Regions from separate parts of the Kitasatospora viridis genome, predicted to be linked through region 1. Evidence: predicted binding sites of a transcription regulator. Region 1 holds the regulator's gene; the other holds the start of a gene.
What was found. Region 1 encodes HrcA, which represses chaperone genes, less so after heat shock. Its sites were predicted from a motif close to TTNGCACTCNGNNNNNCNGAGTGCNAA; they were not measured.
Positions count from the first base shown of each region.

Region 2: the regulator HrcA is predicted to act here: its motif matches at 2,440-2,466, upstream of groL (chaperonin GroEL).

Region 1 covers NZ_VIWT01000001.1:4,393,424-4,397,619, forward strand. The annotation lists gene FHX73_RS19735 (DUF3097 domain-containing protein) at 1-34, opposite strand, end outside; gene pspAB (PspA-associated protein PspAB) at 69-653, opposite strand; gene htpX (zinc metalloprotease HtpX) at 706-1,629, opposite strand; gene hrcA (heat-inducible transcriptional repressor HrcA) at 1,882-3,078, shown strand; gene dnaJ (molecular chaperone DnaJ) at 3,174-4,196, shown strand, end outside.
Region 2 covers NZ_VIWT01000001.1:2,548,732-2,552,927, reverse strand. The annotation lists gene thrC (threonine synthase) at 1-1,255, shown strand, start outside; gene FHX73_RS11235 (MoaD/ThiS family protein) at 1,303-1,581, shown strand; gene FHX73_RS11230 (cold-shock protein) at 2,075-2,278, shown strand; gene groL (chaperonin GroEL) at 2,624-4,196, shown strand, end outside.

The sequences.
Region 1 (4,196 bases):
GGGTCAGGTCGGGGCCGTACTGCTCGCTGCGCATGACGGTACCTAACCAGACGGACCGTCAGCGCACCTCACAGCCCGGGCGCGCCCCAGACCGGGAACCAGCGGCTGAGGTCCTGCTCGATCCGCAGGTCGTTCGCCAGCATCGCCTTCATCTGGATCTCCAGCGGGCTGTTGCGCCGCTCGCCGCCGCCGGGCATCGGGGCGAACGGGTAGAAGGTGCCGCGCTTGTAGAGGTAGACCAGGGCGAGCGACTGGCCGTCCGCGTTGCGGAAGCCGACCAGCGAGCAGAGCAGCTGCGGCCCGAAGCCGTTGGCCTCCAGCTCGCTGTTGACCGCGTGCAGGTCGTTGACCAGGTCCGGCAGCTCCTCGGGCAGGTGGCGGGCGAGCAGCCAGGAGTACCCGTAGCCGTCCCGGCTGGCCTCCACCGGCACGCCGCCGTCGCCGGTGTCGGCGTCGAGCAGGGCCCGCACCTGGCGCTCCACCTCGTGGAACGCGCCGCCCTCCACCGCGGCGAAGCAGACCGACCCGACCCCGGTCGGGGTGAAGCCGGCGGCGGCCTCCAGGGTCAGCGCGGCGGAGGGGATGCCGAAGAGCTGGTCGAGGTCCGGCTTGACCGGCTTGCTGCGGCCCAGCAGGGCGTCCAGGAATCCCACGGATCGTTGCCTTCCGTTCGTGCGGGTGAGGGGGAGCCGGGTGCGGCGGGGCTCAGTGGCCCAGCTCGGTGGAGATCTTCTCCAGCTGCTTCAGCCGCTGTTCGAGCGTCGGGTGGGTGGACATCAGCTGGGTGCCGACCTCCCGGGCGCTCAGCGCCGGGGCGAAGAAGAAGGCGTTGTACGGCTGCGCCTGGCGCAGGTCCTTGGTGGGGATGGCGCCGATCTGCCCGGTGACCTTGGTCAGCGCGGAGGCCAGCGCGCTGGGCCGGCCGGTGAGCTGGGCGGCGGCGCGGTCGGCGGCCAGCTCGCGGTAGCGGGAGAGCAGCCGGGTGAGCAGGAAGCTGATCGCGTAGACCACCATGCTGACCACCGAGACCAGCACGATCGCGATGGCCGCGTTGTCGTTGTTGTTGTTGTTCCGGTTCCCGCCGCCCCACATGCCGGTGTAGAGCGCGATCCGGGTGATCGCGCCGGCCAGCACGCCGAGGAAGCCGGCGATGGTCATCACCGCGACGTCGCGGTGCGCCACGTGCGAGAGCTCGTGGGCCAGCACGCCCTCCAGCTCCTCCGGCTCCAGCCGGCGCAGCAGTCCGGTGGTGACGCAGACCACCGCGTTCTGCGGGTTGCGGCCGGTGGCGAAGGCGTTCGGCATGTCGTTGTCGGCCACCGCGACCCGGGGCTTGGGCATGTCCGCGAGCGCGCAGAGCCGGTCAATGGTGCCGTGCAGCTGCGGGTACTGCTCGGGGGTGACCTCGTGCGCGCCCATCGCGCGCTGGGTGATCTTGTCGCTGAACCAGAACTGGGCGATGAAGAGCCCGCCGGAGATCAGCACGATCAGCGGCCAGGCGCCCTTGAGCAGGACGATCAGGACGCCGGTGAAGCCGACGTACAGGAGCCCGATCAGGAACATCGTGGTGACCATCCGTCCGGTCAGTCCACGATCGGGAGCAAAACGGGTGTGGGGTCCGGCCGACATGTCTGCTCCTTGAAGTCCATCCGTGGTGACTGATACCGATGCTGCCACTTCGTCCGCCCGGGAGCACCCACCTCGGGTGGGTCGACATCACGTGATCCGCGCGGCATCCCGCGACAGGGCGTTCCTGCCGTCGGACCCGGGCCTTACACTGGCAGGTACGGTTTTGGCACTCCTGCGTGCAGAGTGCCAGCCGAACCACGGACAGTGCAGGACCTGGCACCTGGACAACGCGCGAAGAGGGAGGTGCGTGCCATGTTCGACGAACCCGAATCCGACCCGCGTCCGACCGGCCGCGAACCGGCGCCCGGCGGCCAGTCGGCCGCCGCGGACCCGGGTGCCCCGGCGCCGGGCCGCCGGGCCGCCCGCCCGTCGGCCGGCCGGGCCGTGCGCGGCGCCGCCGCCCGGGCCGCCGAGCCCGGCGCGCTGGCGCTGGCGCTGGACGACCGCAAGCTCGCCGTGCTGCGCGCCATCGTGCAGGACTACGTCGGCACCGAGGAGCCGGTCGGTTCCAAGGCGCTGGTCGAGCGGCACAACCTGGGCGTCTCCCCGGCCACGGTGCGCAACGACATGGCGACGCTGGAGGAGGACGGCTACATCCAGCAGCCGCACACCAGCGCCGGCCGGATCCCCACCGACAAGGGGTACCGCCTGTTCGTGGACCGGCTGGCCGAGGTCAAGCCGATGAGCGCCCCCGAGCGCCGGGCGATCCGGCACTTCCTGGACGGCGCGGTCGACCTGGACGACGTGGTGGCCCGCACCGTGCGGCTGCTGGCCCAGCTGACCCGCCAGGTCGCGGTGGTCCAGTACCCCTCGCTGACCCGTTCGACGGTCCGGCACGTCGAGCTGGTGATGCTGGCCCCGACCAAGGTGATGCTGGTGCTGATCACCGACACCGGCCGGGTCGAGCAGCGCATGGTCGACTGCCCGGCGCCGGTCCGCGAGACCACCCTGGGCGACCTGCGGGCCCGGCTGAACGCCCGGGCCGGCGGCCGCCGGTTCCCGGACGTGCCGGCCCTGGTGGAGGACCTGCCGGCCTCCTTCGAGCCGGCCGACCGGCCGATCGTCTCCACGGTGCTGTCCACCCTCTTCGAGTCGCTGGTCGAGCAGAACGAGGAGCGGATCATGCTGGCCGGCACGGCCAACCTGACCCGCTTCGGCCACGACTTCCCGCTCACCATCCAGCCGGTGCTGGAGGCGCTGGAGGAGCAGGTGGTGCTGCTCCGGCTGCTCGGTGAGACCAACGACGGCGGCATGACGGTCCGGATCGGGCGCGAGAACGACTACGAGGGACTGAATTCCACTTCGGTCGTCTCGGTCGGTTACGGTTCGGGCGATGAAAGCGTGGCCAAACTCGGAGTGATCGGGCCGACCCGGATGGACTACCCCGGAACCATGGGGGCGGTCCGGGCGGTCGCCCGCTACGTGGGGCAGATCCTCGCGGAGTCCTAAGTAAGCGGAGTCCTAGTAAGACGAGTCCTAGCAAGACCCAGTCGTAGCACAACCCAGAAGCAGCATTTCTAGAGGCGGAACAAGCGGAGTCATTGGTGGCCACGGACTACTACGCGGTACTCGGCGTCCGACGGGACGCGGGGCAGGACGAGATCAAGAAGGCGTTCCGGCGCCTGGCCCGTGAACTGCACCCGGACGTCAACCCGGACCCGAAGACGCAGGAGCGGTTCAAGGAGATCAACGCCGCCTACGAGGTGCTCTCCGACCCGCAGAAGCGCCAGGTCTACGACCTCGGCGGCGACCCGCTCTCGCCGAACGGCGGGGGCGGCGCGGGCGGCTTCGGCGCGGGTGCGGCGGGCTTCGGCTTCTCCGACATCATGGACGCCTTCTTCGGCGCCGCCGCCGGCCAGCGCGGGCCGCGCTCGCGCACCCGTCGTGGGCAGGACGCGATGATCCGGCTGGAGATCACCCTGGAGGAGGCGACCTTCGGCACCACGAAGGAACTCCAGGTCGACACCGCCGTCACCTGCACCACCTGCAGCGGCGAGGGCGCGGCCCCCGGCACCACCGCGCAGACCTGTGACATGTGCCGCGGCAAGGGCGAGGTCTCCCAGGTGACCCGCTCCTTCCTGGGCCAGGTCATGACCTCCCGCCCCTGCCCGCAGTGCCAGGGCTTCGGCACCGTGGTGCCGACCCCGTGCCCCGAGTGCGCGGGCGACGGCCGGGTCCGGGCCCGCCGCACCCTGACCGTCAAGATCCCGGCGGGCGTGGACAACGGCACCCGGATCCAGCTGGCCGGCGAGGGCGAGGTCGGCCCCGGCGGCGGCCCGGCCGGCGACCTCTACGTGGAGATCGCCGAGACCAGCCACCCGACCTTCCAGCGCCGCGGCGACGACCTGCACTGCACGGTCACCATCCCGATGACGGCCGCCGCGCTCGGCACCCAGGTGCCGCTGCAGACCCTGGACGGCCCGGAGGAGCTGGACATCCGGCCCGGCACCCAGTCCGGCCAGTCCATCCCGCTGCACGGCCGCGGGGTCACCCACCTGCGCGGGGGCGGCCGGGGCGACCTGATAGTGCACGTCGAGGTGCAGACGCCCACCAAGCTCGACGCCGAG
Region 2 (4,196 bases), 1.8 Mb from region 1:
GACGTCCGATGTTGACCTCGGCCCCGCCACCGCGCTGTCCTGTCGCGAGTGCGGCACCCGGTTCCCGCTCGGCCCCAGCTTCGCCTGCCTGGAGTGCTTCGGGCCGCTGGAGATCGCCTACGACTACAGCGGCTACGACACCGAGGAGCTGCGCAAGCGGATCGAGGCCGGGCCGGCCTCGATCTGGCGCTACGCCCCGCTGCTGCCGGTGCCGGCCGACGTGGCCGGCAAGCCCAACCTGAACCCCGGCTGGACCCCGCTGGTCAAGGCCGACCGGCTGGGCGCCGAGCTCGGCTTCACCGCCCAGCTGCACATCAAGGACGACTCCGGCAACCCGACCCACTCCTTCAAGGACCGGGTGGTGGCCTGCGCGATCGAGGCGGCCCGGGCCTTCGACTTCACCACCCTGTCCTGCTCCTCCACCGGCAACCTGGCCGGCGCGGTGGGCGCCGCGGCGGCCCGCGCGGGCCTGCGCTCCTGCGTCTTCATCCCGCACGACCTGGAGCACGCCAAGATCGTGGTGGCCGGCGTGTACGGCGGCGACCTGGTCGGCATCGAGGGCAACTACGACGACGTCAACCGGTTCTGTTCGGAGCTGATCGGCGACCCGGCCGGCGAGGGCTGGGGCTTCGTCAACGTCAACCTGCGGCCGTACTACGGCGAGGGCTCCAAGACCCTGGCCTACGAGATCTGCGAGCAGCTCGGCTGGCGGCTGCCCGAGCAGATCGTCATCCCGATCGCCTCCGGCTCCCAGCTCACCAAGATCGACAAGGGCCTGCAGGAGCTGATCAAGCTCGGCCTGGTCGAGGACCGCCCGTACAAGGTCTTCGGCGCCCAGGCGACCGGCTGCTCCCCGGTGGCCGCCGCCTTCAAGGACGGCCGGGACGTGATCCGCCCGGTCAAGCCGGACACCATCGCCAAGTCGCTGGCGATCGGCAACCCGGCCGACGGCCCCTACGTGCTGGACATCGCCCGGCGCACCGGCGGCGCGGTGGAGGACGTCACCGACGCCGAGGTGGTCGAGGCGATCAAGCTGCTGGCCCGCACCGAGGGGGTCTTCGCCGAGACCGCGGGCGGCGTGACCATCGGCGTGCTCAAGAAGTTGGTCGAGAGCGGTCAGCTGGACCCGGCCAAGGAGACCGTGGCGATCAACACCGGCGACGGCCTGAAGACGCTGGACGCGGTGGCCGGGACCGGCCTGACCGCGACCATCCGGCCGACCCTGGAGTCCTTCCGGGCCGCCGGGCTGGTCTGAGCCGCCTCCCCCACCCCCCAGATCCCCCCGAACCAGGAGAGCCACCGATGAGCGCCACCGTCCGCATCCCCACCATCCTGCGCCCCTACACCGACGGCCGGTCCGAGGTGACCGCCGAGGGCGCCACCCTGGCCGAGGTGATCGCCGACCTCGACCGCAACCACGCCGGCATCGGCGCCCGGGTGCTGGACGACGCCGGTGCGCTGCGCCGGTTCGTCAACGTGTACGTCAACGACGACGACGTGCGCTTCGACCAGGGCCTGGCCACCGAGGTCAAGGACGGCGCCACCGTCTCCATCATCCCGGCCGTGGCGGGCGGCTGCTGACGGTCCGTCGGCACACCCCAGGGGCGTCGCCCGGCCACTGCGGCCGGGGGCGCCCCGCCGTCGTGCCCGGGGCGGTGCGAGCAGCCCGGAGGCTGGGGCATAGGCTGTGCCCCGGCGTCCCGACCGTTGAGACATAGCTGCCCACGCGCACGCGGATTCATGTCGGCGACGCGTCAGAATTATTTGGACAATTCGCGGCTTCCGCCCGCTATGTCCGAGGCGAATTGCCGAACTCTGTCGTATTCCTCCCCTCCTGTCCGTCGGCCGGGTGGCTGAATTGGCGTTCAGTGACCCTGTTGCAGAGGGCTCCGATCCGGATACATTCAGCCGCGGTCGACGCATCCGCCTGTCCTCGGGACGCCAACTGGCAACCGGGGGCGGGTTGCTGCGGCAGGATCACGCCCCGGGGGGACACCTTCGGCATGGTCCGCCAGACCCGGGTCCGCGACCAGCGGGCGCGTGAAGGGCCAGTACAGCACTAGGGGAGTTCGGAATGGCTCAGGGCACCGTCAAGTGGTTCAACGCGGAGAAGGGCTACGGCTTCATCGCGGTCGACGGTGGTGCGGACGTGTTCGTCCACTACAGCGCGATCCAGATGGACGGCTACCGCACCCTCGAGGAGGGCCAGCGGGTCGAGTTCGAGATCTCCCAGGGGCAGAAGGGCCCGCAGGCGGACATGGTCCGCGCGGCGGTCTGATCCTTTCCGAACCTCGGAGTATCGGCTCTCACCGAGCTGGTGGACCAAGCGGCCGAGCCCGCACCCGACACCCCGTCAGGGGCCGGGGGCGGGCTCGGCCGCTTCCGTCGTCCCGGGGCGCCGCCGGGGGTGGCCGGCATCGTGCCGCCGTCCTCAAGGAGCTTGCACTCGCCACCCCAGAGTGCTAATCATTGGCGTTAGCACTCAGAGCTTGAGAGTGACAAACGGACCGGGTCGGTGAGGCCTCGGGGCGTGGCTGGGGAAAGGCCCCCCGCACCCCACGGCCGTCCGTCGCGGGCGCCCCCTGGTCCGAGCAGTCGACCGTGTCCTGGAGGACCACTTCCGATGGCCAAGATCATCTCGTTTGACGAGGAAGCTCGCCGCGGCCTTGAGCGCGGCATGAACCAGCTTGCCGACGCCGTCAAGGTGACGCTGGGCCCCAAGGGCCGCAACGTCGTCCTTGAGAAGAAGTGGGGCGCCCCCACGATCACCAACGACGGTGTCTCGATCGCCAAGGAGATCGAGCTCGAAGACCCGTACGAGAAGATCGGCGCCGAGCTCGTCAAGGAGGTCGCCAAGAAGACCGACGACGTCGCGGGTGACGGCACCACCACCGCCACCGTGCTCGCCCAGGCCCTGGTTCGCGAGGGTCTGCGCAACGTCGCCGCCGGCGCCAACCCGATGGCCCTCAAGCGCGGCATCGAGAAGGCCGTCGCCGCCGTCTCCGACCAGCTGCTGGCCCAGGCCCGCAACGTCGAGACCAAGGAGCAGATCGCGGCCACCGCCTCGATCTCCGCCGCCGACACCCAGATCGGCGAGCTCATCGCCGAGGCGATGGACAAGGTCGGCAAGGAAGGCGTCATCACCGTCGAGGAGAGCAACACCTTCGGTCTGGAGCTTGAGCTCACCGAGGGCATGCGCTTCGACAAGGGCTACATCTCGGCCTACTTCGCCACCGACCTGGAGCGTATGGAGGCGTCCTTCGACGACCCGTACATCCTGATCGCCAACTCCAAGATCGGCTCGGTCAAGGACCTGCTGCCGCTGCTGGAGAAGGTCATGCAGTCCGGCAAGCCGCTGCTGATCATCGCCGAGGACGTCGAGGGCGAGGCCCTGTCGACCCTGGTGGTCAACAAGATCCGCGGCACCTTCAAGTCCGTCGCCGTCAAGGCCCCGGGCTTCGGCGACCGCCGCAAGGCCATGCTGGGCGACATCGCCATCCTGACCGGTGGCACCGTGATCTCCGAGGAGGTCGGCCTCAAGCTGGAGAACGCCGGTCTCGACCTGCTGGGCACCGCCCGCAAGGTGGTCATCACCAAGGACGAGACCACCATCGTCGACGGTGGCGGCGACAGCGACCAGGTCGCCGGCCGGGTCAACCAGATCCGCGCCGAGATCGAGAACAGCGACTCGGACTACGACCGCGAGAAGCTCCAGGAGCGCCTCGCCAAGCTGGCCGGCGGCGTGGCCGTCATCAAGGCCGGCGCGGCCACCGAGGTCGAGCTCAAGGAGCGCAAGCACCGCATCGAGGACGCCGTGCGCAACGCCAAGGCGGCCGTCGAGGAGGGCATCGTCGCCGGTGGCGGCGTGGCGCTGCTGCAGGCCGGTGTCGCGTTCGACAAGCTGGAGCTCGAAGGCGACGAGGCCACCGGTGCCAACATCGTGAAGGTCGCGCTGGAGGCCCCGATCAAGCAGATCGCCACCAACGCCGGCCTTGAGGGTGGCGTCGTGGTCGAGAAGGTCCGCAACCTGCCCGCCGGCCACGGCCTGAACGCCGCGACCAACGAGTACGTGGACCTGGTCGCCGAGGGCATCATCGACCCGGCCAAGGTCACCCGCTCCGCGCTGCAGAACGCCGCCTCCATCGCGGCGCTCTTCCTCACCACCGAGGCCGTCATCGCCGACAAGCCGGAGAAGG